3 regions of the Rothia koreensis genome follow, and region 3 is predicted to be linked to each of the others. Evidence: predicted binding sites of a transcription regulator. Region 3 holds the regulator's gene; each other region holds the start of a gene.

Region 1 (7,279 bases), 560 kb from region 3:
CAGCTCCGACCTTGATCACGGATACGCCGCCGGACAGCTTGGCCAGGCGCTCCTTGAGCTTTTCGCGATCCCATTCGGAATCCACGCGCTCGATCTCGGAGCGGATCTGTGCCACGCGCTCGGCGACGTCATCGGCGGAGCCGTTGCCGTCCACGATGGTCGTGTTGTCCTTGGTCACCGTGACGCGGCGGGCCTGCCCGAGCTGCTCGAGGGTCACGGAATCCAGGGTGATTCCCAGCTCGCTCGTGATGACCTCTCCGCCCGTCAGGACCGCCAGGTCCTGCATGATGGCCTTGCGACGGTCGCCGAAGCCGGGTGCCTTGAGGGCCACCACGTTCAGGTTTCCGCGGAGCTTGTTGACCACCAGGGTGGACAGGGCCTCGCCGTCGACGTCCTCGGCGATGATGGTCAGCGGCTTCTTCGCCTGAACAACCTTTTCCAACAGGGGCATGAGGTCGGCGATGGCCGAAATCTTGCCCTGATAGATCAGGATGGCCGAGTCCTCGAGGACAGCTTCCTGCCGTTCGGCATCGGTCACGAACGACGGCGACAGGTAGCCCTTGTCGAACTGCATGCCTTCGGTCACGGACAGCTCGATCTCGGTCGAGGAGCCGTCCTCGATGGTGATGACGCCGTCCTTGCCGACCTTCTCGAATGCTTCCGCAAGGAGCTCGCCGATCTGCTCGGACTGGGCCGAAATAGCAGCAACGTGCGCGACCTCGGCGCCCTCGACCTCGCGGGCGTTCTCGAGCAGACGCTCGGACACGGCCTTGACGGCCGCCTCGATGCCCGCGCGGATTTCGCTCGGTGCCGCACCGGCGGCCACGTTGCGCAGGCCCTCGTTGACGAAGGCCTGAGCGAGAACGGTAGCAGTCGTCGTGCCGTCACCTGCCACGTCGTTGGTCTTGGTGGCGACTTCCTTGGCCAGCTGCGCGCCGAGGTTCTCGTACGGATCGTCAAGCTCGACTTCGCGGGCGATCGTGACGCCGTCGTTGGTGATCGTGGGAGCGCCCCACTGCTTGTCCAGAACGACGTTGCGACCGCGGGGTCCGAGAGTCACCTTGACCGTGTTGGCGAGCTTGTCCACGCCGGCCATGAGGGCCTTGCGGGCTGCGTCGTCGAATTCCAACTGTTTTGCCATGAACTACATGACTCCTTACACAGGTCTAGAAAAGTGCGGGTTCGCCGAAGTCTTACTTCTCGACGACGGCCAGCACGTCACGTGCCGAGAGCACGAGGAATTCTTCGCCCGAGTACTTGACCTCGGTTCCGCCGTACTTGGAGTAGATGACGACGTCGCCTTCCTGGACGTCGACGGGGACGCGGTTGCCCTTGTCATCGACACGACCGGGGCCAACCGCCACGACCTTGCCCTCCTGGGGCTTTTCCTTGGCGGTGTCCGGGATGACCAGGCCGGATGCGGTGGTCTGCTCAGCCTCCATGGGCTGAACGACGATACGGTCCTCGAGAGGCTTGATGGAGACGGACATGAGTGACCTTCTTCCTTGGATGGATCAATTCTTGGCGTGAGCCGTGAAGGGCGTGCCAACCGTCGTCGCGGTGCCGATTGAGCGCCAGGCCCATTTAGCACCCTGACTGCCAGAGTGCTAAACATGACTCTATTCGGAGGGTTAGCAGAGGGTCAAGACGAGTGCCAGGTTTCGCCCTCAGCGGTAAGGATGACGCCGACCGGGGTGGCGCTGACGGCCGATACAGTGGTCGCGTGACGCATTCATTCACCCCCGATCAGCTCTCCGCCCTGGACCGGATGGAATACCGCGAAAGCGACGCACTGGCCCTCTCGAGCTCCCTCCGCAAACGAGGCTTCACTCCGGAGCAGACCTCCGACATGCTGACCCAGGCCAAACTCCGGGTGCAGGCCCGGTCCAAGTTCGGGGAGGACGCCCAGCGCATGCTGTTCACCCGTTCCGGGTTGGAACAGGCCACGCGCCGTGCCGTCTCGCTGTGGCACGCCCGAAGGTTTCGGGACGCCGACGCCGGGCCGGTCGCCGACCTGGGCTGCGGCATCGGGGCGGACTCGGCAGCCTTTCTCAGCGAAGGTCTCCCGGTGATGTCCTACGACATCGATCCCGATACCGCGTCGATGGCCCGGCACAACCTTTCCGTCCACCATGAGTCGGAGGTTCGCGTGGGTGACGTGACCGAGCTCGATCCCGCGTCGCTCCGCACCCAGGACGGCACGGCGATCCGTTCGCTGTGGCTCGATCCCGCGCGTCGGGACACCACGGACGGCCAGGTTTCCCGCCTGTTCGATCCGGAGGCCTTCGCGCCTCCCTTCTCCGTGATACGTCGCTGGGCCGAGACGGGAATGCCCATGGGCGTCAAAATGGGCCCCGGGATGGATCGGTCCGAGATTCCCGAGAATGCCGAGGCCGAGTGGGTCAGTTGTGGGGGCGACGTCGTCGAGGTCGTTCTGTGGTTCAACGCGCTCGCCCGCCCTGGTGTCAAGCGTTCCGCGACCCTGCTCGGCGCGGATCCGCTGGAACCGGACGTCCTGGCCCAGTACACGTCGGATTCCGGATTCGGGCAGGACGCCGGGGAGGCTCCTCCCGTCGGTCCCCCGGCTGATTTCCTCTACGAGCCCGACGGCGCGGTCATTCGGGCCGGCCTCGTTGACCAGCTGGTGTCCCAGGTCGGAGGTCACCTCCTCGACCCCCGGATCGCCTATTTTGCTTCTGACCGGTGCGAAGACCTGGCCGGAGCCACCTGCTGGGTCGTCGACGAAATTCTGCCGATGGGCACGAAAGCGCTCAGAACCTGGGTCCGGGAGAACGGAATCACGGGTCTGACCATCAAGAAGCGAGGGGTCGACGTCGTCCCGGAAACGTTGCGACGTCAGTTGCTCGCCGGGAACTCTTCGAAAAAGAAGAAGCCGGCCGGCAATCACCACGCGACGCTCATCCTCACTCGGTGGGAGTCCCCCGACTCGGAGCACCGAGCGGCCTTCGTGGTTCGCCGCGCGCACCCGTGACACCGCGCCGGGGCAGGCCTTGGATTCCGCGTGAAGCCGCGTGTCGTCCGGGCGATATACGCTGCACCGTTCGCCGCCCTCCCCGCTAAGATGAATTGACCCCGACACGGGAGGACCACCATGATCACTTTTTCCAGCTCCGGTCAGTCGAGCCTCGGCGTCGAATGGGAAATTGCCCTCGCCGACAGGGAATCGGGCGATCTCCTTCCGGCAGCCGCCGAGCTCATCCGGGCCCTGGAGTCCTCCCACCCGGAATTCATTGATCCCGAGGGCCTCGCGCCGCAGATCACGCGGGAGTACCTGTCCAATACCGTCGAGGCGGTCACGGGCGTGTGCCCCACGGTCGCCGATGCGATGGACCAGCTCACTCGGCTGGCCGATGCACTCCGCGCGGAAGCGGATCCCCTGGGAGTCGACCTCTACTCGGCGGGGACGCATCCGTATGCCCAATGGAGCGAGCAGCCGGTTTCGGAGAAGGACCGGTACCAGAAGGTCCTCGAGCGCACCCAGTACTGGGGCAGGCAGATGTTGGTCTACGGAACCCACGTGCACGTGGGCATCGACTCCCGCGACAAAGCTCTCCCCGCGGTGAACCAGCTCGTCAACTACTATCCCCATCTCCTGGCGCTGTCGGCCAGCTCTCCGTACTGGATGGGCGTGGATACCGGCTATGCCTCGCAGAGGGCCATGGTTTTCCAGCAGATCCCGACCTGCGGAATTCCGTACCCGTTCGAGAAATGGTCCGAGTACGAGGACTACATCGACCGGTCGATCGGTGCAGGAATTATTGCCGAGGAATCGGAGAACCGGTGGGACGTCCGTCCCGTGGCCCGGTACGGAACAGTCGAGATGAGAATTTGCGACGGGCTGGCGACCACGGAGGAAATCGGGGCGATGACTGCCCTGACCCAGTGCATCGTCGAGGAAGTCTCCCGCACCGTGGAGGACGGCGGTCACGTGGAGCTCATGCCCCGGTGGCTCTCGGAGGAGAACAAGTGGAGGGCTTCACGGTACGGACTGGACGCCACCGTGATCGCCGACGCCGCCGGAACGGTCCTGCCCCTCCGTGAGCATTGCACCGACCTCGTGACCAGGCTCGAGCCCATTGCCCAGGACCTCGACTGCGCCGCGGAGCTGGCCGGTGTGCACCGGATGATCGAACGCGGACCGGGGTACGAGCGCCAGCGCCGTGTCTTCGAGGAGAACGACCACGATCTCAGGGCAGTGGTCCGTGACACGGTCGATCTGACGCGGTACGGATACCGGGATTCCTAGCCCGATCAATCTGTCCGACCGGGCCGGATCGGATCGCAGATCCTGTTCCGGGCGCTCTTCTCCCGGTCAGGACCCGATGGACACCGTGGTGACTGGCAGCGACGGATCCGCGGTGAAGTCGAGTCCGCTGGGTGCCACACCCGACTGCACGAGTCGTGCTCCCAACGCCGCGACCATCGCGCCGTTGTCGGTGCACAGAGAAAGCTTCGGTACGACAAGCCGGATTCCGTGCTCCGAACACCGCTCGGAGACGAGCTGCCTCAGCCTCGAATTCGCGGCGACCCCACCACCGAGCAACAAGGTATCGATGCCGTTTTCGGTGCAAGCGAGCATGGCTTTGGACGTGACGACGTCGGCCACGGCCTCTTGGAACGAAGCCGCGATGTCCGCGACGGGCACGGGCTCGTCATGTGCCTCGAGGCCCTCGACGACGCGGGCGACGGCGGTTTTCAGGCCGGAGAAGGAGAAGTCGTAACGGTGACCCCCGGGGTCCTGGACCGTTCCCATGTACTTGGCGGCCGTCAGCCCTCGTGGAAAGGTGAAGGCCCGGGGGTCCCCCGATGCGGCGGCTCGATCGATCGCGGGTCCGCCGGGATAGGACAGCCCCAGGACTCGGGCGACCTTGTCATAGGCTTCGCCCGCGGCGTCGTCGAGCGTGGATCCCAGCAGCGTCACATCGCCTGAAATATCCGAGACCTTGAGTATCTCCGTGTGCCCGCCCGAGACCAGAAGGGCCCCGAGCCCCGAGAGCAGGGAGGCCTCGCTCTCGGTGTCTTCGGCAGCACTCGCGCTGTCCTCGAGGAGACCTACTCCGACGTGGGCGACGAGATGGTTGACGGCGTAGAGGGGCTTGCCGGTGGCGACCGCGAGCGCCTTGGCGGCGCTGACTCCTACCATCAGGGCGCCGGACAATCCGGGCCCGCTGGTCACGGCGATGGCGTCCACCTCGTCCATGCCGACACCCGCTTCATCGAGGGCCGCGTCCAGTGCCGGGATCATGGCCTCCAGGTGAGCGCGGGACGCGATTTCCGGGATCACGCCTCCGAATCGCGCGTGCTCGTCCATTGACGTGGAGACAGTGTTCGTCAGGAGTCGTCGGCCCGCCACGATCCCGATACCTGTTTCGTCGCACGATGACTCGATCCCGAGGACGATCGGTTCGCGCGGTGCGGATGTGGTGGTCAACGGTTGGATCCCTCCGTGCGGTCTGCGCCGGCTCTCAGATCGAGGCTCATGATGACGGCGTCCACGCCGCCCTGATAGTAGCCCCGGCGTTCGTGTATCGGTTCGTAGCCCAGGACCGTGTACAGCCCTTGGGCCCTGGGGTTGTCGGCGCGGACCTCCAGCATCATGGTCTCGGCTCCCATGGCCCGTGCCTGCTCATGCATTCTGTTCATGAGCCATCGGCCGATCCCACGCCCTTCGTGGCCGGGTCGAACGGCAATGGTTTGCACGTCCCCCGTGTCCGCAACGGCCATCATTCCCGAGTAGGCGATGAGCTCTCCGCCTGCTTCGACCACGGTGTAGCGACGCGCGGGGTGGGAGATCTCCGCGAGGAACATGTCGATGGGCCACGCGTCCTCGGGGAACAGCGCTGATTCGAGTTCGTGAACGGCCTCGAGATCGTCCAGTTCGGCGGTGCGAGCGGAGTATCCGGCCGGAAGCGTCTCGGACTCGACCGGGACTTCGGCATCAGAGACGGAAGGAGTGGGCCGCGGGCCGATGCTGGGCCGGGTCATCTGGTGGCCTTCTTCCTGTCGGCGGGCACACGGGCATCGGATTCCCTCAGGTAGAGGGGCGATGTCGATTCCAGGGTCGCGTCCAGTCCCGTGCGCAGCGCGGAGGCGACCAGAAGTTCCGCCAAGGGTTCGTCCTGGTCGTGTCCGGACACGGGGGTGAGGACGTCGGCGTAGAGCTCGGCACCGCGACCGGCCATGGGGATCTGGGGCTCCAAGTCCCCGGCAGGTCCGACGACGGGTCCGTGAGCCCTCGTATACCCCGTGGCGCCGGTCGCGTCGTCGGCCAGGTGATAGACGGCGCTGTAAACCTCGCGACGCCGCGCGTCGGTCGCGACGCCGAAGACGGTGTGCCCGGCGGAAGCGGCGTCGTGAAGACTGCCCTCGGCCACGGCGTCCAGGCTGACGACACCGCGCACGGGGACTTTCCAGGCCCACCCCATGGCTCTGGCCGTCATGATGCCCGCGCGCAGTCCCGTGAATGGTCCGGGACCCACCCCAGTGAGAATCAGGTCCAGATCCTGCCCACGGATTCCGGAGGTCTCCAGGAGGTCCCGGAGGCCCGGAGCCATGGCTTCCGCGTGCGATCGGGTGTCTTGGGTCCGGAAGCTGCCGAGGACTTCGAGGTGACCGGCGTCCGGGGCGCCATCGACGACCGGGACCCGAACCAGGGCGCCGCTGGCTATGGAAGATGTATCGCAACCGAGAATGAGCACGCCCCAAGTCTAATGCGAGGAACTATTCTTCGGCCGCTGCCCGGATTTTGTGGACGAGCTGTTCGATTTCCGGCTCGCCCCACCGGTCGCCCATGAAGGAGATGACGGCACGTCGGGGATCACGGTCCTCCTCCTCGCCCTCGACCAGCGGCGCATCCGATCCCTGCGAGCGGATCAGCGTGATCTCGACCCGGGAATCACTCAGGTGTTCCACCAGATCCCGGCCCCATTCGACGACCGTCACGGAGCGGTCCATGGTGTACTCGAGATCGAGGTCGTCGACCTCCTCCGGGCTGGACAGCCTGTAGGCGTCCACGTGCACCAGGTCCGGCCCACCGGGGCGGGCACCTTCCGAATCGTTCGGGTGAATCCGGGAAAGGACGAACGTCGGGGAGATCACCGCACCACGAACACCCAGTCCGTCGCCGAGAGCCCGGGTGAACGTCGTCTTTCCCGCTCCCAACTCCCCGGTCAGCACCACCAGGTCACCGGACCGGAGATTCCCCGCGAGCGCGTGCGCAACCCGGGCCGTCGCCTCGGGGCTGCCGAGCTGCACATCG
Region 2 (7,279 bases), 820 kb from region 3:
GCCCCTCTCCCACTCGACCGCCCCTGAGATTGAGAGCCCATTCGCCGTTGCCGTGCTGGTCCATCCAGCCCACGAGGCCTCCGTAGAATCCCCTTTCGTAGGGTTCGACCTCTCGGATGAGGTCCAACGCCTCGTTCCGGGGCATCCCGCAGATCGCGGGGGTCGGGTGCACGGCCCGGGCCGCGTCCAATGCCGTCACGCCCGGCCGCAGTGTCCCGCTCATGGCCGTCCCGAGATGCCACAGCTGGGGCGTGGCCAACAGGGTCGGGGCAGGCGGAACCGTCAACGAGGCGCACAGCGGCCCCAAGCGTGCCGCGATGTCGTCCACCACGGTTGCGTGCTCCGCCCGGTCCTTCGCGGACCGCAACAGGGCTTCTCCCGCTTGGGCGTCCTCGGTCGGGCCGTCCGCCGTACGCCGTGCCGACGATCCCGCCAACGGGTGGGTCGAACACCGACTGTCTTCGACCCCGACCACGAGTTCGGGACTCGCCCCCATCACGTACTCCCCCGTCGAGGGGTTTCGGACGGAAAAAACATACGCGGTCGAGTACAGCGCGAGGAGATTTCTGTACACGGCTTCGGGGTCGATGGTCTGGGCGTCGTAACAGAGGTCCAAAGCCCTGGACAGGACGACCTTGTCCAGTGTCCCCTCGTGGATCCGGGCCACGGCCAACGCCACGGCGTCGCGATATATTTGGCTGTCGAGCCCGTGGGCTGCCGTCGGTCGGGCGACGTCGAACGGGGGCAGAGGGCTCTCGTTCCTTGTCGTCCATGCGGCGTGTTCGGGCACGAACAGCAGCGGCTCGCCCTCCGGGTCAAAGGGCAGCATGCCGACGACGACCGATTCGTGCTCCGCCGCGGCCTGAGCGGCCCGGCCCTCGGACACGCGTTCGCGGACGCCCGAAGCTTCGAGAGTCCCGCGCCCCGTGGACAACGCGAAATCGGGCATGCCGCTCTCGGTCCCCCGCACGGCGGATTCGTTGGGGACGGCACTGGGGGCAGCGGCCCCCACTGCTTCGGCGCCGCGCGCGTCCGTCCAGTTCATCGTCGTCCTTCCTCTTCCGCGGCCTCCGTGCCACGGTGTTCCGTGTATTCCGCCGGATCAACCAGCCGTACCGTCAGTTGACCCGCTCGAGCAGAACCATCGTCTCGTAGTGGTTGGTCTGGGGGAACATGTCGAACATCTTCGCTTCCCGGGGCCTGAACGACGACAACGCACGCAGATCCTTGACCAGCGAACGAGCATTGCAGCTCGAGTACATGAGAGTGCTCGTCGCGCTCGCCGCGATCCATTCCGTCATTGCCGGTCCCAGACCTCGCCGGGGCGGATTGACCATCATCATGTCTGGGCTCTCGGCAGAGCCTGCGGCAAATGCTCGGGCGTCGGCGTCGTCGAAGGTCACATTGTTCAGCCCGGCCTCCGCCGCGCTGGCCTTGGCCGCCTGAATGGCCTGGGCACTGATCTCCACTCCGCGAACCGTGCTCCGAGGACCGAGCCGCCGTGCCGCGTGGAGAGCGAATCCTCCGACGCCGCAGTACAGGTCCCATACCCTGTCCGGCCCCCGTTGGGCGGCCCAGGCCGCAGCTTGCTCGTACATTCCCGCCGCAATCCGCGAATTGGTCTGGAAGAAACCTTGTGGCCTGAGGTTCAGTGTGAGCCCGTTGAGCCGCATCGGCAGCAACTGCTCGTCCGTGAGCGGCACTTCTTCCTCGCCTTCGACGAGAGCTTTGTGTTCGCGCAGAATGTTCGCACTGACCACTCGGACGTGCGGAAGAGCGTGCCGCAGGTCTGCCATGGCGCGGCGTATCGGGACCACCAGCTTCTTGCTCCGCAGTACGAAGCGGATCATGACCTCCCCGTCGGGTGAAACCGTCACCAAGATGTTCTTGAGCTCACCCCGCCGCGAAGGCACGTCGTAGGGCGTCAGGCCGTGGGACCGAATGAGGGCTTTGAGGACGGGCATGCATTGCAGGACCGGCTCGGGGTAGAGCCCGCACTCGGACAGGTCGATGCCGCGCCCTCCTCGGTCGAGGATTCCCAGCATCGGCCGGTCCACGGTACCCGAAACGACCATCTTGGCCTTGTTCCTGAAACCGGATTCGGCGCTCCCCATGGGGGCTGGCCAATCGACTCCCTCGAATTCGGCCAACAATGTCTCGACGTGATTCTGTTTGTCCTGAAGTTGGGTGCGGTACGGGACCCCCATCAGGGAACAGGACCGGCAGGCGCCGGCGTCGAAATCATCGCATTGCATGGTGACCCCATGGTATCCCGCGAAACCGAGTCCCCGGCTCCGGGTCAGAGGTCGGCTCCGGGTCAGAGGTCGGCACTCGTGGCTCCTTGTCGCGAATACCGGAGCGCTTTCTCCCCTGCCGACCCCAGGAGCAGTGCGCAGGTCAGCCAGATGGCTCCGGCGGGTCCCACGGGCGCGACGACGGCGCCGGCCACCAGCGGGATGAGGACCTGCCCCACCCTGTTGCCGGTCAGGCGAACCGCGAGCGCAGGAGATCTCCATGTGGTCGGAACGGATTTGATGATCATCGTCATCGTCAGAGGCTGTGCGAGTCCGATGAAGAAGCCCCCGATCAGGAGCAGCACGAGGGCCGCGGGAATCACGGACATGACGGGTGGTACGGCGGCGACCGTGAGGGAACCCAGCACGAGGGAAACCAGCACCAGTTGTGTCCTGTTCCACCGGGCGGACAGGACGGAGATCATCGATCGGGACACGATCGAGGCCAGGCTGCGGGCGGCCAGGAGGATACCGACCCAGACGGGAGCGACGCCGTGCTGTTCGCCGACGAGCGGAAGGAAGGAGGTCAGGATGTCCATGATCGAGAGCATGGCCAAGGACGCCAGGATGTGTGAGGCGACTCCGGGTGTCCGCAGGATCCTCGTGGTGGTGGCCTTCGAGGCGGGCTCCGTTGTCTCCGGGGCGTCCCCTGTGTCGGCAGCCTGTGACGGCGAGGCCCCGGTCTGGGCCCGCGAGGTGGTCTTCACCACGGGAAGGAGCATGAAAACAATCGAGACCAGGGCGCACCCGGCACCGATCCACGAGGCGATCGCAATGTCATTGAGCCTCTGTGCTTCGCTCGGGTCGGCGTGGAGCCCCAGAACCCAGCCACCGATCAGCGGCCCGACGAGCTGACCGGCAGACAGCCCCGCGGTAGTCCAGCCGAATCCCTGGTCCAGGCCGGGGTCGGACGCGTACCTGGAGACCGCTGACTGTGAGCCGATTTGGGAGACGAGGTGCCCCATGCCGAAGACGAGACTGGCGCACGCGATGGTTCCCACGCCATCGACGACGGCGAGCATCGCGGTGCCTACCGCGATGAGGAGTCCGCCCCCGAGCACAAGGAGCCTCAATCTTTTGATCCTCTGGGCCAGCCGTCCCATGGCGATCGCGGCAAATACGGGGACAATCGCGTAAGCAGAGGTCACCAGACCAATCGTGAATGGTGGCGCGCCGAGGGCTATGAGCTTGTAGCTCATCTGCGGCCTGGCGATGTTGAGGCCCGTTTGGGAGAAGAACATGAAGGCACCAGCGCCCACAACCAGGCCTTGCTCTTCGTGTTCCCCACCCGTCGTCCCAACTCCTCGAAGGATTTTTTCCGGTTGCCCACCTTACTCCGACCGGCCGAACATGACGCATCGACGTCATTCTCACGCCCCGGTAGGCCCGGAATGCAACAGAAAGGCCCCGCACGAGTCGAACTCGTGCGGGGCTTCGGAGGCTGCCGGGCATGTGCCCGGAGGGCCGATGACTACATCATGCCGCCCATGCCGCCCATTCCGTCCATGCCCTCGGCACCGGCACCGCCGGCGTTCTTCTCGGGCTTGTCGGCGACGACGGCCTCGGTGGTCAGGAACAGTCCGGCAATGGATGCAGCGTTCTGCAGTGCCGAGCGGGTCACCTTGACCGGGTCGTTGATGCCCGCGGTCATGAGGTCCTCGTAGTCCCCGGTTGCAGCGTTCAGGCCGTAGCCCTGCTCGAGTCCACGAACCTTGTCCGCCACGACTCCGGGCTCGAGGCCGGCGTTCGTTGCGATCTGCTTGAGCGGAGCGTCCACGGCCACCTTGACGATGTTCGCGCCAGTAGCTTCGTCCCCTTCAAGGCTGAGGGAATCGAAAGCACGAACACCGGCCTGGATGAGTGCCACGCCGCCGCCGGAGACGATGCCTTCTTCCACTGCCGCCTTGGCGTTGCGGACTGCATCCTCGATGCGGTGCTTGCGCTCCTTGAGCTCGACCTCGGTCGCGGCACCAGCCTTGAGCACGGCCACACCGCCGGCAAGCTTCGCCAGGCGCTCCTGCAGCTTCTCACGGTCGTAGTCCGAATCGGTGTTGGCGATCTCGGCGCGGATCTGGGCCACACGGCCCTCGATCTCCTCGGCGGAACCCGCGCCATCGACGATCGTGGTCTCGTCCTTGGTCACGACCACCTTGCGGGCCTGGCCCAGCAGGTCGAGGGTTGCGGTCTCGAGGGAGAGACCAACCTCTTCGGTGATGACCTGGCCGCCGGTCAGGACGGCGATATCGGCCAGCTGAGCCTTGCGACGGTCGCCGAAGCCCGGTGCCTTGACGGCCGCGGACTTGATGGAGCCGCGCATCTTGTTCAGGACCAGGAGTGCCAGGGCCTCGCCCTCGACGTCCTCGGCAATGATCAGCAGCGGCTTGCCGGACTGCATGACCTTCTCCAGCACGGGGACCAGGTCCTTCACGTTGGAGATCTTGGAGTTGACGATGAGGATGTAGGGATCCTCGAGGACCGCTTCCTGGCGGTCGGCGTCGGTCACGAAGTAACCGGAGAGGAAGCCCTTGTCGAAGCGCATACCTTCGGTCAGCTCGAGGTCGAGCCCGAAGGTGTTCGACTCCTCGACAGTGATGACGCCTTCCTTGCCGACCTTCTCCATCGCCTGCGCGATGAGCTTGCCGATCTCGGGGTCACCGGCCGAGATCGAAGCGGTGGCCGCGATCTCTTCCTCGGTCTCGATCTCCTTGGCGGAGGAGAGCAATTCCTTGGTCACGGCCTCGACGGCCTTTTCGATGCCGCGCTTGAGAGACAGCGGATCCGCGCCTGCCGCAACGTTGCGGAGGCCCTCGCGGACCAGGGCCTGGGCCAGGACGGTCGCGGTGGTCGTGCCGTCACCCGCGATGTCGTCGGTCTTCTTGGCGACTTCCTTGACGAGCTCGGCGCCGATCTTCTCGTACGCATCTTCCAGCTCGATCTCACGTGCGATGGAAACGCCGTCGTTGGTGATCGTGGGGGCACCCCACTTTTTCTCCAGCACAACGTTGCGACCGCGGGGCCCAAGCGTGACCTTGACCGCGTCGGCAAGGGTGTTCAGGCCCTTCTCGAGTCCGCGCCGTGCCTCTTCATCAAAAGCAATCAGTTTTGCCATGGTGGCTTACGTCCCTCCTGGACGGTAGACGGATACATCAGCCACGGTGCCCGCGACGGACGGCTGGTGACCAGACCACGCTCTGGGCGACCTGCTCCCACACCTCACCGTGGTGACTGTGTCTTTGCCCATCGATCCGCGACGCCTGCCGCCCGGCCGACAATCGGCCGGCCCAAGCGACGTGTTTAGCAGTCGAGGTGGATGAGTGCTAAGTCCAATCTTGGCACTCGGCGACGGAGAGTGCAAACGTTCTCCACAGACGGCAACGGCTCTTCGCTCACAGCACATCCGTAGGATCGGCCGCCGCAAGCACCGCTCGCCGTCCCTCCGATGCGTCGTGCCGATAGCAGGAACGCAAGCGGCCACGAGGTGCCGAACCGTGACGATCTACTACTGGCCCGGAATCCCGGAGTCCTGACCGATACCGCTGCCGTCTTGGCCCGCTGTCCCGGAGTCCTGGCCCAGTCCTCCGGAATCCTGGCCCAATCCTCCGGCGTCCTGTCCCGCGCTTCCGGCCCCCTGGTCGGCGTTCTCGCCGCCCTGGCCGGATTCCGCGGAGGTTCCGCCGTCATCTGAGAGAACGACCACGACGTCGTAGCCGGAGTCGGTAGCCGGTTTGACGTTGTCGATGTCCAGCTTGTCGGCTACCGCTTTGGCCTGGTCCTCATGGCCGTCGGTGAAGAAGACCACGGTGGCCTCCTGGGAGGGGCCGTCCCAGTTGCTGACATCGGAGACCTTCCAACCGGCGTCGGTCAGGGTCGACGCGGCATTGGTCGCCGTGCCTTCCGCCGCGCCTTGGTTGTACACCGCGAGCGACGTCGAAGAATCGGGTTCGGTCTCGGACGAATCCGCGTTTTCCCCGCCCTTCGAGGATGAAGAGTCCGAGGAAGAGTGACTGCTCGAGGACGACTTCGTGGCGCTCGCCGACTCGGGCGAGGCAAGTTTCGGGGAGAGCAGGAAGAACACGCCGCCCAGAACGAGCGCGCAGACGCCGGCGACGATCAGGGCCGCGAGATGCTTGTAGCCGCGAGTTTTCTCGGGCACCTCGCCGCGGTATGCGCCGCGCCGTGGCGAGTCCGCGGGGACGTCGTCGAATTCATCGTGTTCGTACTCGGCCATCAGTGTCCTCGTCGTTTTCGGGGTTGCGTACGCTCGGCCGCGCATCGGTCAAGCATCCACAATATCCGGCCCGGCTGGTCAAATTCTGCACGTGCAACGAAGATCGTCAGAGATCCCGCCGTTGCCTGAGTCTCCGGGTCAGCGCCGGCTCCTCCCGAATGGCGCGCACATCGTCGATCAGGCGGTTGAGGCGCATGTAGTATTCGGTCGCCGGCATGTCGAGTTCCCGGCGCACGGCACGCTCCTTGGCGCCCGGATACCTCCAGGTTCTCTTCTCCATCTCAAGGATGGCGCGCTCGGCTTCGGTCAGGGACTCCACGAGGATAGTCTAGGGACCACCGTCGTCGTACACGAACCAGGGAGCAACTGTGGGCGCTCAGCCGCTGTCCGAGATCATGGCCTGTGACTGGGCCGAGGCCCTCGAACCCGTCGAGCCGACGATTCGACGCATGGGCGATTTCCTGCGGGCCGAGCATTCCGCGGGGCACCGCACCTTTCCGGCTGCCGGCCAGGTGTTCCGCGCTTTCCAGGAGCCCATGGATTCGGTCAAGGTCCTCATCATCGGTCAGGATCCGTACCCGACACCGGGTCATGCGATGGGGCTCTCCTTCTCCGTCCAGCCCCACGTGCGTCCGTTGCCCCGCTCCTTGGGAAATATCTACAAGGAGCTGGAAGCGGACCTCGGAATCCCACCCGCCCGGCACGGGGACCTGACCGCGTGGTCGCGCCAGGGAGTCATGCTCCTCAACCGGTGCCT
Region 3 (7,279 bases):
TACGAGGTCTCGAACTGGGCTGCGTCCGTGGAGAAACGTTCCGCCCACAACCTCGCGTACTGGCACAACCAGGACTGGTGGGGTATCGGGCCGGGCGCACACTCCCACGTCAACGGGACCCGGTGGTGGAATGTCAAGCATCCCGTGCCGTACGCGCAACGTCTGCGTGATCGGTCCTCGCCGGCTGCGGCCCGAGAGATTCTCGACGAGGACACGCGCTACATGGAGGACGTCATGCTGGCTGCCAGGATTCGGGACGGCCTGCCCCTGAACCGGTTGAGAGCTGAGGGCAGAGACAGGACGCCTTGGCTCGCGCAACAGGGTCTGATCGACCCGCAGGCGCTCAATGACGACGTCGTTCGCCTCACCCTCGAGGGCCGTCTGTTGGGCGACGCCGTGGTCCGAGAGCTCACTGCATGAAAGGTCTCGGTGCCCCGGCGGGGCACCGGCCTGTCAGCGCCTCCGGTGCGAGAACCAGTCGAAGGTGCGCGTGTTGTACTTGTACTGGTAGGGGTTCCCCCTGTTGACCCGGATGCCCGCAATGAGCGAGAACACGGCGAGGTAGACCCAGACGAGCGCGGCGATCAGGCCGAAGATCCAGCCGATGCCGGGCAGGACCGACAGCCCGACACTGACAACGATGATCACCGACGGCAGCAACGTGAAGTTCAGTGCCTCGCGCGCTTCCTGGGCCGTGAAACGGCCGCGGGTGCGCAACGTCGAGTAGATGATGGCGGCCGGAATGCACCCGATGACCCCGCCGAAATGGGCCATCGTGGCCATCGAGCGGTCATCCTTGACGCTCAGGGGCTCCGGGTTCGCGGACACACCCTCGAACGGTGGCTTCTTATCAGTGGAAGTGATCGTCAAAACCTCGCCTTGTCTTTCGGGCAGATACATGCGTGTCGGGGACACGCACTCAAATATTACCGGCTGGTCGCCGCAAAAGGGGATGCATTCCCCCAAACAATGTCACGGAAGTCGTTTCCGGGCCAAGGGGACCTCGGCGCCTCAATGCTCGGGCGCCGCCGTCAGGAAGTCGATGATGTGCTCGACCGGCCCCAGGATCCCCGGATCGAGGTCGGCGTAGGTGTTCACGCTCGCGAGGATCTTTTTCCACGCTCTGGCCCGCTGTGCAGGTGTCTCGTGGGGCCAACCGATGCGACGCAGGATTCCGGTCTTCCAGTCTTCGCCGCGAGGCACGGACGGCCACTCGCGCAGGCCCACCGCCTTGGGCTTGACCGATTCCCACACGTCCACGTAGGGATGACCCACGAACAGCACATTCCCCTGGGCCCCGGCCAGTTTCATGGCTTGGTCGGCCAACCGCGACTCCTTGCTTCCCTCGACCAGATGGTCCGCCAGGATTCCGAGGCGTCTTTGAGGGGAGGGCGCGAATTCTTCGATGATTTCTTCGACGTGGTCCAGGCCGTGCATGGGCTCGACGACGATGCCTTCGATCCTGAGATCGTCTCCCCAGACCTTCTCGATTAGCTCGGCGTCGTGGAGCCCCTCGACCAGCATGCGGGAAGCCCGCGCCGTACGGGCTTTGGCCCCGGGCACCGCCACCGAACCGGACCGGGTGCGCCCCGGCGTCGTCGTCTTCTTCGGCCGCGGGACCACCAGACGCACCGGCTCGCCTTCATACAGGAACCCGTCACCGAGCGGAAAGGACCGTACGGCGCCGTGCCGGTCCTCGAGGCCGACGACGCGCTGACCGCCCACGGACTGCAGGGACACCGCCGCACCCACCCAGCCGGATTGGACCTCTTCGATGACCATTCCCTGCCTGACCTCGAGATCCCGCGGCTCAGGGGGACGGTGGCTCAACCCCGCGCTGCCGAGGTCCTGGGGCCCCCATCCGTAGCGGTCCATGCGCTTCTCCTTGTGTGATGACGGTCCTGGATCGAGGACATAGGTACCGACCCAATATAGTCGCTCCGCCGAGAGCTGAGCACGCCGGAAGCGTTTTCCGACGGCGGTTTCGCGGCGTAGACTTAGCAGTCGAGCGCGGAGAGTGCCAGTGCACATGGCCCTCCGCCACCATGACCAGGACGAGCCAGTAGGGAGAGAGACCGTGAATCAGCCGCGCCGGCTCGACGTCCTGAGCGCGATCGTCGAGGACTACGTCCATTCGCGGGAGCCCGTCGGCTCCAAAGCATTAGTCGATCGGCATCGGCTCGGCGTCTCCAGCGCTACCGTTCGCAATGACATGGCAGCCCTGGAAGAAGCGGGCATGATCATGGCGCCCCATGCGAGTGCCGGGAGGATCCCCACCGACAAGGGATACCGGGCATTCGTCGACCAGATCGCGTCGGTCAAACCGCTGTCCGTGGCGGAACGTCGTGCGATCTCGAGCTTCCTGGATTCCTCCGACGACGTCGACCAGATGATGGAGAAGACGGTCAGGCTGTTGTCGCAGCTGACCCGCCAAGTTGCTCTCGTCCAGTATCCGACCAGGACCGGTGCCCGCGTTCGTCACCTGGAGCTGGTGACCATGGCGCCGAAATTCGTTCTCGTCGTGATGATCACCACTCGTGGCGGAGTCGGGCAGCGTGTGGTCGAGGTCCCGGAGGACCTGACTGAGGAAACGCTCAAGACCATGCGCGCGCAGTTCCTCGACGCCATCCTGGACCAACCCGTCGGCGAACTCGAGGAAGCACTGGTCCCGGCCGTGACCAGATGTGAGCCGATGCACCAGAAATCCGCCGCGATCCTGGCCGGAATGGTGACTATCCTGGGTCGGAACGAACAGGAGGAAAGGCTGCTCATGGCAGGCACCTCCTATCTGGCCGAATCCACCGAGGACTTCAATCGCAACATCGCCCCGATCCTCGATGTCCTGGAAGAACAGGTCGTGATGTTGCGGTTGCTCTCCGAGATCGACGACGACGCCCGTGGCGTCTCCGTGAGGATCGGGAGGGAAAACGCGGAAAGCCCATTGTCGGACGCGTCGGTGGTGGCCACCGGGTACGGGCCGCAACTTGCCTCGAAATTGGGCGTCGTCGGACCGACTCGCATGGATTATCCGGGAACAATGTCCGCGGTGAGGGCCGTCGCGCGGTACCTCTCCCGCATCCTGCACGAATAAATCGGCACGCACAGCCGTTGACGAATTGGAACCCACGCGGTGCCCACCGCAGATCAAGGAAGTTCAGTGAGCGACCACTACCAGACCCTCGGCGTCTCCAGGGACGCCAGCCCGGAAGAGATCAAAAAGGCGTATCGCAAGAAGGCGAGAACGCTCCACCCGGACGTGAACCCCTCGCCGGAGGCCGCTGAGGAATTCAAGCGGGTCTCGCACGCCCATGACGTTCTCTCCGACCCGGACAAGCGACGCGTCTACGACGCGACCGGAAACGAGAACGGAAACAATACCGGCTTCGGCGGCGGATTCCCGGGCAGCGGATTCGGATTCTCGGACATCTTCGAGACCTTCTTCCAGGGCGCCGGTGGCGCCCGGGGACCGGAGAGCAGGGTCCGTCAGGGTCAGGACGCACTGATCAACGTTCGGGTCAGCCTCCGCGATGCCGTGTTCGGAACCGAGAAGGAGGTCACGGTGGACACCGCCGTGACGTGCACGCTGTGCGAGGGCCAGGGAACCGAGAAGGGGACCGAGCCCGAGACCTGCGACGTCTGCCACGGCCAGGGGCACATTCAGCGCCAGGTCCAGTCCATTCTGGGCAACGTGGTCACCACCGCCGAATGCCCGAGCTGCCGCGGTTTCGGAACCGTCATCAAGCATCCTTGCCCCGAGTGCTACGGCGAGGGACGCGTTCGCCAGCGCAAGCCCCTGACCCTCAAGATTCCGGCGGGCGTCGCGACCGGCACCCGCATCCGTCTGGGAGGCCAAGGCGAGGCCGGAACGGGTGGCGGGCCGAATGGCGACCTCTACGTCGAACTGCGGGTCAACCCGGACGAAACCTTCACCCGCGAGGGCGACGACCTCCACGCCACGATGACGGTGCCCATGACCGCGGCCGCCCTCGGCACGACCATCAGCCTCGAGACCTTCGACGGCCCTCAGGACGTCACGGTCAAGCCCGGTACGCAGACCGGCCAGACCACTACGCTCCGCGACCTGGGCGTGACCAAGTTGCGCGGCAACGGCCGCGGCAACGTCGTGGTGCACTTCGACGTCGAGACCCCGTCGAAGTTGAACGACGAACAGCGCGAGCTTCTGAAGCGGCTGGCCGAGTTGCGTGGGGAGGACGACGCCGTCGGCGAGACTCTGCAGAACACCGGCCAGGGGTTCTTCTCCCGCCTGCGCGACCGCTTCCAGGACTAGAGGCACGCCGTGACGCATCCGGTTTTCTACATCGATCCCGAGTCCCTCGTGGCCTTGGCCCCGGGGGACCGGTTCGAGCTGACGGGAGACGAAGGCCATCACGCCAAGACGGTCAAACGACTCGGGGCGGGCGAGGCCCTCGACCTGGTCGACGGCGAGGGGCGGCGCATCGTCGGTACCGTGAGCGAGATCCTCCAGGACGGACTCGCGATCACCGTCGAGGAGGGACCCGAACGGGACCCGCGGAGTCCGGTGATTCTCGTACAGGCCCTCGCCAAGGGCGACCGGGATCTGATGGCCGTGGAAATGGCGACCGAGCTGGGCGTCCGAGCCATTGTCCCGTGGCAGGCAGACCGCAGCATCGTGAGGTGGAAACAGGACCGCGCCGCCAAGGCACACGCGAAATGGGCCAAGACCACGAAGGCCGCCGCGAAGCAGGCCCGGCGTTCGCTGGTACCTGATGTCGACCACCTGGTCTCGACCGCCCAGTTGGCGCGGGCCGTCGGTCCCGAGGACTCGATGATCGTTCTCCACGAGCAGGCCGGGCAGAGTCTTCTCGCTGTATTGGACGACCTGCAGGTCTCGCGCGGCTTCTCAGGAGACGGACGTTTGTTCGTCGTCGTCGGCCCGGAAGGTGGGATCGGTCCGGAAGAACTTCGGAGCCTCGAATCCGTCGGTGCCCGAACCGCAGTTCTGGGTCACGACGTCCTGAGGAGCTCCACGGCCGGGGCGGCGGCGATCGCGGTGATCAACGCCGTGACCGGCCTGTGGCAGTGACAGCCGTCTACTTGTTGACCGTGAACTGGTGGTCGTCGTAGAGACTGACCTCCTGATCCGATACGGCCAGCCCGGGGTCCTTGAGGTCCTCGGTCTTGATGTAGATCCGGATCGTGTAGTCTCCCTCGGCCAGGTTTCGGCTGAACTGAATCTCCTGGAGCCCGGAGTCGTCGCCGGAGAGATCTTCCGATCCTGCCGCGACTTCGGAACCATTCTTGCGGATGTCCCAGTAGACCCGGGACGCCACATTGGTGGCCACCATTTTGACCGTGGTCGTGGTGCCGAATACGGAATTCTGCTCCGGATCGATGATCCACAGCGGGGCCGCGACGGCTTCGTCCCTGACGACGGTCTGGCCCAGCGTCTGATTTCCGAATTTGTATCCGCGGTGCCCGTCGACCAGCACGATGACCTTGGTGCTGGGCCCGGCATCCGAGATTCCGCCCACGGCGGCTGAGGCGGTCGCGGTGTACACCAGTTGCTGCACGGCCAGGTTGGCCTCGTCGGCAGATATCGAGTGGTCGAAGGCGTCGGAGGACAGGTCCAGCGTCAGGGTTCCGTCCTTCGACATGGAGGATCCGACCGAGCTCGCGGGATTCCATGGGTTGTGGTAGTCGGGGTCGCGAGGCTGGACCCGTGTCAGCATGGACACCGCGGTCGCCACGACGTCGCCCCTCGACGCGGCGTCGTCCGCCTTGTAGTCGTGATATTCCCGGTAGAGGAACGAGGATTTGCCGGTGGCGCCGATCCAGTACAGCGGAACCTTGAGGGCCGACGGCGAGGCCTCCGAGGTCGGGGACGCCGATTCTTCGGACTCACCCACCTGGTTCGCGGCATCGAGCAAACCACAACCGCTCAGCACACTGGGGAGCACGAAGAGGCCCGCGACAACCCCGGCGGCGGGGCGCCATGCGCGTGAGATCATGTCCTCGGCCTCCAGATCAGGTCGCGGCCTCTGGGCCGCGGGGTCCGTGGGTCCAGTCTACGGTGTCGGGTGGTATCCGGGTGGCCTCGGTGTGTTCCGAGCCCGTCGCTCAGCTGTCAGAGGAGACTCGTGGTGACCCTGACTCGGGACCGGTAGTCTGGAACAATCACCGGATCCCCAGCACGGCGGGTTCGCAACCCTTTGAAGGAGAGGTTATTCCGCATTTGATGACAGCATCCACACCAGGTTCTTCTCGCCCCCTGTCCGTTTCGAGGAGTTACACGTTCCGAAGCCGAGAGTCGATGGTGGAGGTCCTCGGACCGCAGGATTCGTCGTTGCTGATCATCGAGCAGTCCTTCACGGAGGTCTCCGTGGCGGCCAAGGAACTCGACGTCGTTGTCACCGGCCCCTCGGCGCAGGTCGACCTGGTCATTCGGCTCTTCGAGGAATTGGAGGTCCTGTCTTCCCAGGAAGGTGTGATCAGTGCTGAGGTCGTCAAACGACTGGTGGACTTGCTGATCAAGAACATGTCGGCGGCCTCTCCGAGCATGACCCAGAACATTCTTTCTTCTCGCGGACGCAAGATCCGACCGAAGACCCTCAACCAGTCCAAGTACGTCGAGGCCATCGACTCGAACACCATCGTCTTCGGCATCGGGCCTGCGGGCACGGGCAAGACGTATTTGGCCATGGCCAAGGCCGTGCAGGCCCTTCAGTCGAAAGAAGTCAACCGCATCATCCTCACCCGTCCGGCCGTGGAAGCGGGGGAGAACCTCGGGTTCCTGCCGGGCAGTCTCAATGAGAAGATCGACCCCTACCTCCGGCCGCTCTACGATGCGCTGCACGACATGATGGAACCCGAATCCATCCCGCGCCTGATGGAGGCCGGAACCATTGAGGTGGCACCCCTGGCGTACATGCGTGGTCGCACCCTGAATGATGCGTTCGTGATCCTGGACGAGGCCCAGAACACCACGGCCGAGCAGATGAAGATGTTCCTGACGCGCCTGGGGTTCGGTTCCAAGATCGTTGTGACCGGAGATGTGACCCAGGTCGATTTGCCGACCGGTTCGGCGTCGGGGTTGCGGCAGGTGCGCAACATTCTGAACGACGTCGAGGACATCCACTTCTCGCAGCTCGAGGCCGTCGACGTCGTTCGGCACCAGCTCGTGAGCGACATCGTGACGGCTTACGGGCAGTGGGAGGATCAGCAGCAGTCCGTGTCCCACCGACGGTCGGGAGGCCGCCGTGAGCGGCGCGGAACGGACTCGCAGCGGGATCACCGTCCG

Evidence for each region. The regulator HrcA, encoded in region 3, represses chaperone genes, less so after heat shock. The targets are predictions, from matches to a motif close to TTNGCACTCGNNNNNNNCGAGTGCNAA.
Region 1: a site for HrcA is predicted at 1,585-1,611, ahead of groES (co-chaperone GroES). Genes of this name have one in related genera too.
Region 2: a site for HrcA is predicted at 5,589-5,615, ahead of groL (chaperonin GroEL). Genes of this name have one in related genera too.

Annotation. Positions count from the first base shown of each region.
Region 1 is NZ_CP197643.1:1,332,513-1,339,791, reverse strand. Features, by position in the region: gene groL (chaperonin GroEL) at 1-1,141, opposite strand, end outside; gene groES (co-chaperone GroES) at 1,194-1,490, opposite strand; gene ACTSLZ_RS05905 (THUMP-like domain-containing protein) at 1,724-2,992, shown strand; gene ACTSLZ_RS05900 (glutamate--cysteine ligase) at 3,113-4,267, shown strand; gene tsaD (tRNA (adenosine(37)-N6)-threonylcarbamoyltransferase complex transferase subunit TsaD) at 4,334-5,452, opposite strand; gene rimI (ribosomal protein S18-alanine N-acetyltransferase) at 5,449-6,006, opposite strand; gene tsaB (tRNA (adenosine(37)-N6)-threonylcarbamoyltransferase complex dimerization subunit type 1 TsaB) at 6,003-6,719, opposite strand; gene tsaE (tRNA (adenosine(37)-N6)-threonylcarbamoyltransferase complex ATPase subunit type 1 TsaE) at 6,742-7,279, opposite strand, start outside.
Region 2 is NZ_CP197643.1:1,074,759-1,082,037, reverse strand. Features, by position in the region: gene ACTSLZ_RS04675 (isochorismate synthase) at 1-1,045, opposite strand, end outside; gene rlmC (23S rRNA (uracil(747)-C(5))-methyltransferase RlmC) at 1,119-2,255, opposite strand; gene ACTSLZ_RS04665 (MFS transporter) at 2,318-3,535, opposite strand; gene groL (chaperonin GroEL) at 3,766-5,403, opposite strand; gene ACTSLZ_RS04655 (LytR C-terminal domain-containing protein) at 5,794-6,522, opposite strand; gene ACTSLZ_RS04650 (DUF3263 domain-containing protein) at 6,629-6,841, opposite strand; gene ACTSLZ_RS04645 (uracil-DNA glycosylase) at 6,891-7,279, shown strand, end outside.
Region 3 is NZ_CP197643.1:1,892,543-1,899,821, reverse strand. Features, by position in the region: gene hemW (radical SAM family heme chaperone HemW) at 1-420, shown strand, start outside; gene ACTSLZ_RS08450 (DUF4870 domain-containing protein) at 454-870, opposite strand; gene ACTSLZ_RS08445 (DUF3097 family protein) at 1,012-1,875, opposite strand; gene hrcA (heat-inducible transcriptional repressor HrcA) at 2,078-3,091, shown strand; gene dnaJ (molecular chaperone DnaJ) at 3,158-4,288, shown strand; gene ACTSLZ_RS08430 (16S rRNA (uracil(1498)-N(3))-methyltransferase) at 4,298-5,065, shown strand; gene ACTSLZ_RS08425 (GerMN domain-containing protein) at 5,073-5,990, opposite strand; gene ACTSLZ_RS08420 (PhoH family protein) at 6,218-7,279, shown strand, end outside.